2 regions of the Microcella indica genome follow, and region 2 is predicted to be linked to the other one. Evidence: predicted binding sites of a transcription regulator. Region 2 holds the regulator's gene; the other holds the start of a gene.
What was found. The regulator LexA, encoded in region 2, represses DNA repair genes until DNA is damaged. The targets are predictions, from matches to a motif close to TCGAACANNTGTTCGA.
Positions count from the first base shown of each region.

Region 1: the regulator LexA is predicted to act here: its motif matches at 1,704-1,719, upstream of HUJ41_RS03680 (HNH endonuclease signature motif containing protein).

Region 1 is NZ_CP058670.1:740,737-743,689, forward strand. Features, by position in the region: gene HUJ41_RS03675 (YflT domain-containing protein) at 1-229, shown strand, start outside; gene HUJ41_RS03680 (HNH endonuclease signature motif containing protein) at 246-1,688, opposite strand; gene HUJ41_RS03685 (aminopeptidase P family protein) at 1,798-2,953, opposite strand, start outside.
Region 2 is NZ_CP058670.1:1,585,571-1,588,523, forward strand. Features, by position in the region: gene HUJ41_RS07735 (histidinol-phosphate transaminase) at 1-432, opposite strand, end outside; gene HUJ41_RS07740 (LysM peptidoglycan-binding domain-containing protein) at 482-847, opposite strand; gene lexA (transcriptional repressor LexA) at 1,185-1,895, shown strand; gene hflX (GTPase HflX) at 1,892-2,953, opposite strand, start outside.

The sequences.
Region 1 (2,953 bases), 840 kb from region 2:
GATCATCGACCCGATGCAGACGGCACGGGCGCGCACGGTGCTCGCGGGCGGCAACCCGGATGCGCCGATCTCGCTCACGGAGTCCCCGCGCGGTCAGCACGCCTCGCCGCCTCCCTCTGTTTCGACTCCCTCGGCCTCGAGCCCGGCTGACGCTCCTTCTGACGCTCCTGCCGACGCCCCGCCCTCCGATTCGGGCCCGGTCGACGCGCCCGCCGAGAAGCGCGATTAGCACTCGCGCGCGCAGCTCAGCCTGCGAGGGCGCGCTGCCATTCTCGACCCCTACTGAGCATGGGGCGTGGTCTCTGCTGTGGGTCGACGGTCGCGGGCGGCACGAGTTCGTACTCCGGTGACGGCCCCACTCTGGTGATGCGCCACCCGTGGTCGTGCAGCAGCAGGTGGTGGTGTCGGCAGAGCAGGATTCCGACGTCGACGTCGGTGCGGCCGCGATCACGCTCCCACTCATTGATGTGGTGCGCTTCGCACCAGCTCGGCGGGCGTTCACACCCGGGCCAACGGCATCCGCCGTCGCGGGCCGCGAGGGCGACGCGCTGGCGGGCGGTGAAGAGGCGCTGAGACCGGCCGACATCGAGCGGCTGACCGGTCGAGCCGATGAGGATCGGGGTCTGCACGCCTCCGCACAGCAGCCGATGCACGGTTGGGAGCGCGACGACGGTGCCTTCGGGGCTGCCCGTCGCCGGTTCGATGGACCCTGATCCTTCTCCCCGCGCGAGGTCAGCGGCGGTGACGAGCACGCGTACCTGCGGTGCGCCGGTGCCGAGGATCATGCTCGAGTCGGCGTCGGCTCCTGCGGCGAGCAGGTGCACGAGGGCATCTGACGCGTACTGCTCGGGCGTGCGCTGATCCTCGGCGATGCGTGAGGCCTTCGCAGCGTCAGCATCGTCGCCCGCGCCGACCGTCTCGACGAAGTGCACGCCACGTCGCTTCGGGGAGGTCGCTCGTTCGACAAGCTCACGAACCTGTGCGGCGGATTCCGGGTCGAGCATCCACGTCGCACGCGTCATGCCGTCTGGCAGCGTCCACAGTCGGAATGACCGCGCATCTCTCTGTGCGCGCTCGCGATCGACGAGTGCCGCCGTATCGAGCTCCTCGCGCGCGTGGCGAGCAAGCCGCAGCAGTCTGTCGACGTCGAGGTGCGCAGCCGCCTCCACGACCCGGGCGACGGCCGACCGAAGTGCGTCCGGCGCCACCGACTCATCGATGCCGTCGAAGACGGCACGAATCACGTCGAGCGCGCCGATGCTGATGCTGCCCGTGCGCACCGCCTGCAGTGCCGCGGTCAAGTAGGGGGCAACCATCGGCAGGTCGTCAGAGCCGGCCTCGCGCCCCGCACTGGTGTCGGGCGCTACGAGCATCCGACCCGTGTTGACTGCGGCAACAGCGTCGCGCCAGGACTCCCCGGTCGTGACACGCACGAGCTCTTCGACCGTGCGGTGCCCCGACCTCTGGGCAAGACCGTCATGCGCGAGTTCTGGGCGCGAGCGCCGGGCCAGTTCCCCCGCGAAGAGTGCGGTTCGGGCATCCAGCAATCGGTGTGCCTGTGCGCCGAGCTGCGTGATTGCGAGCAGATCGTCGTCCCCGAGCGCGCGCAGTGCGGTCGCGTCGAGCGGCACGCGCTCGAGCGCCGCCACGAGGGCGGTCAGGTGCTCGAGGGGTGCGGGGTAGGTCATGCATCCATGCTCCCATCGAACATACGTTCGAACAAGAGGTATGAGGAAATCTTGGGATAACTCGCGTAGAGCGCGGCCTGTGGAGGAGAGGATGCACCCTCAGCGCGACCTACCTGCGCGCTGCAACCTCGCGCATCCACGCCTCGACCTCATCCGCCGTGCGCGGAATCCCCGCCGACAGACTCTCGACCCCATCAGCCGTCACAACCACGTCATCCTCGATGCGCACACCTATCCCGCGAAGCTCAGACGGCACCGTCAGATCGTCCGGCTGGAAGTACAGCCCCGGCTCGATCGTGAACACCATGCCCTCTTCGAGCACGCCGTCGAGGTACAGGTCGCGCCGCGCCTGCGCGCAGTCGTGCACGTCGATGCCGAGATGGTGGGAGGTTCCGTGCACCATGTACCGCCGGTGGTAGCCGCCCTCGGGCGAGAGCGACTCCTCCGCGCTCACGGGCAGCAGCCCCCATTCGGCGGTGACGCGCGCGATGACGCGCATGGCCTCGGCATGAACATCCTTGAACCGGATGCCCGGCCGCACGATCTCGAACGCCGCGTCGGCCGCCTCGCGCACCGCCTCGTACACCCGCCGCTGCACCTCGGTGAATTCACCCGAGACGGGCAGGGTGCGGGTTATGTCGGCCGTGTAGTAACTGTCGAGCTCGACGCCCGCGTCGATGAGGATGAGGTCGCCCGGCACGACGGGCCCGTCGTTGCGTGTCCAGTGCAGGATGCACGCGTGCGGCCCGCTCGCGGCGATCGTGTCGTAGCCGACCGTGTTGCCGTCGGCTCGCGCGCGTCGGTTGAAGGTGCCTTCGACGAGGCGCTCGCCGCGGGGGTGCGCCACGATCTGCGGCAGGTCGGCGATGATGTCGTCGAATCCGACCTGGGTCGCCTCGACGGCACGGCGCATCTCCGCGAGCTCGAACGAGTCTTTGACGAGGCGCAGCTCGCTGAGGTCGCGCGCGAGCTCGTCGTCGCGCGCCGTGTCGACCTCGGCCGTGCCGGGCTCGGCGCCGGCGTGCAGGATGCGCGCAGCATCCAGTCGGTCGGTCAGCGACGGCTCTGCCTCGCGCACGATGAGGGTCTCGGGGCCGTCAGCGTCGAGGGCGTCCCACACGGCGTCGAGCGCGCTCAGCGGCCGAGCGTCCAGCCCGAGGTCGGTCGCGACATCGTCGACCGACGGCCGTGGCCCCGTCCAGAACTCGCCGACGGCGGGGTTGGCGTAGAACTCGTCGGAGTCGCGCCCGGCCGCCTCGCGGAAG
Region 2 (2,953 bases):
GGGGCTCAGGCGGAACTCGTCGTCGCGCTCCGCCGTGACCCACTCGGTGCCCGTGCTCGACGCGATGATCGAGTGCATCGAGTAGGTGGGCGGGAAGCCGAGCACGCGGCGGCCCGGACCGCCGAAGGCCTGCAGCAGCTGCTGGATGACCTCGTTGGAGCCGTTCGCGGCCCACACCTGCTCGCGCTCGACTCCCTCGCCCAGGTAGGCGGCGAGGTGCTCGCGCAGCGTCGTGAACTCGCGGTCGGGGTACCGGTTGACCGAGCGCAGCGCGTGCTCGACCGCGGCAGTCACGTGCGCGACGACGACCTCGGGAATCGGGTGCGTGTTCTCGTTGACGTTGAGAGCGATGCGCACGGGCTTCTGCGGGGCTCCGTAGGGGGACTGCCCGCGCAGGTCGTCGCGGATCGGAAGGTCGTCGAGGCTCGTCACTCGCCCATCGTAGACGGGCGTGAGCGGGGCTCGGCCCGCGGTCGGAGCCTCAGCCCGCGTAGCGCTCGGGAACGATGAGCACCTGGCCGGGCTGGACGCTCGCGGAGTCGAGGCCGTTGATCGCGAGGATGTCGGCGACGACGTCGGCAGGGTTCGCCTCGGGGGCGAGAGTGCCGGCGAGAGACCACAGCGACTGGCCCGCCTGGACGGTCACCGTCGTCGACTGCTCGAGCCCTGAGGTCGCCGTCGCTCCCCCACCGTTGAGGGCGAGCATGACGAGCGCGATGACGAGAGGCAGCGAGACGAGCACGGCGATGACCGCGCGGCCGCGGCGCGTGAGACGCAGGCGGGTGCGCGCAACCGGGAGCGCGAAGCCACCGTCGTAGGTGCCGGTGCCGTAAGTGATGGAGCTCATCGCCGTTCTCCTTCTGACAAGTGGGCCTGGCTGACAACTGGGCCTGGTGGGGGGTGCAGGTGCCCCGGCAGCGGGGGAGCTGCCGGGGCAGGTACCCGATCTCGGCCGGGAGACGCGGGTACGAACCTGTGTTCCGAACATACCTTCGATCGAACACACTTTCAAGCCCCCGGCCTTTTTTCTCCACGAATCGGGCGACACACTCGAACAGATGTTTGAGTTGCACCCCACTCGTGGATAGAGTTTCGAGGGTTCGAGTGCAGTCAACGGCAGACCACCGACATTGGTCACACCGGCAGTGACGGCGGGCACTCGACACGAGACGAGGGAGAACCCCATGGCCGACGAGACCGTCGACATCAGCACGGCACCGAGCGCCGCCGCGCCCGGCACGCGCCGCCGCACGACGCTGAGCGACAAGCAGCGCGCCATCCTCGGGTTCATCCAGTCCTCGGTCGCGAGCCGGGGCTACCCGCCGAGCATGCGCGAGATCGGCGAGGCCGTCGGGCTCTCCTCGCTCTCGAGCGTCGCCCACCAGCTCGGCCAACTCGAGCTCAGCGGCTACCTGCGCCGCGACCCGAACCGGCCGCGCGCCCTCGAAGTGCTCATCGACCTCGAGCCCGACACGACCATCACGATCGACACCCCGGTCTCGACGAGCCCCTCCGTCGGCGACGCCGCCATGGTGCCCCTCGTCGGGCGCATCGCCGCGGGCATCCCGATCACCGCCGATCAGATGGTGGAGGAGGTCGTGCCGCTCCCCCGCCAGCTCGTCGGCAAGGGCGAGCTCTTCATGCTCACCGTCGTCGGCGACTCGATGATCGACGCCGCCATCTGCGACGGCGACTGGGTCGTCGTGCGCCAGCAGAACACCGCCGAGAACGGCGAGATCGTCGCCGCCATGCTCGACAACGAGGCGACCGTGAAGGTCTTCAAGCAGCGCGACGGCCACACCTGGTTGCTGCCCCGCAACTCGGCCTTCGAGCCGATCCTCGGCGACCACGCGACGATCCTCGGCAAGGTCGTCAGCGTCATGCGCAAGGTCTAGCGGGCTCCCGCCGTCGCGGTCGGTACCGCGGTTGTCGTGAACGGCTCGAGCTGCGCCGCCAGACCCGAGTTCACGAGGGCGTGCACGCGCGTGCCCTCCTCCTCGTAGGAAGTCTCGAGCACACGGCCGCGCTCGTGCACGAGCGAGACGAGGTCGCCCCGGTCGTACGGCACGACCGCGGTCACCTCGACCTCGGGGTCGGGCAGGGTCTCGGCGATGCGCGCGCGCAGCTCGTCGACCCCCTCCCCCGTCTTGGCGGAGACGAAGACCGCGCCGGGCACGAGGCCGCGCAGCAGGAGGCGCGCGTCGTCGTCCAGGAGGTCGCTCTTGTTGATGGCGACGATCTCGGGAAGATGGCGCGCATCCACCTCACCGATGACGTCCCGTACAGTCGCGAGCTGCGCAGCGGGGTCTGGGTGGGCGCCGTCGATGACGTGCACGATGACGTCGCTGTCGGCGACCTCCTCGAGCGTCGAGCGGAAGGCCTCGACGAGCTGGTGCGGCAGGTTGCGCACGAAGCCGACCGTGTCGGCGAGCGTGTAGGGCCGGCCCTCGGGCGTCGTCGTCTTGCGCACGGTCGGGTCGAGGGTGGCGAAGAGCGCGTTCTCGACGAGCACGCCCGCGCGCGTGAGGCGGTTGAGCAGGCTCGACTTGCCGGCGTTCGTGTACCCGGCGATCGCGACGCTCGGCACCGCGAAGCGGTCGCGGTTGGCGCGCTTGGCGGCACGAGCGGGCGCGAAGCCCTTGATCTGGCGGCGCAGCTTCGACATGCGGGTGTGGATGCGGCGGCGGTCGAGCTCGATCTTCGTCTCACCCGGGCCACGGCTACCCATGCCGGCCCCGGCGCCGCCGACCTGGCCACCGGCCTGGCGCGACATCGACTCGCCCCAGCCGCGCAGGCGCGGCAGCAGGTACTCGAGCTGCGCGAGCTCGACCTGCGCCTTGCCCTCGCGGCTCTTGGCGTGCTGGCTGAAGATGTCGAGGATGACGGCGGTGCGGTCGATGACCTTGACCTTCACGACGTCTTCGAGGGCGCGCCGCTGACTGGGGGCGAGCTC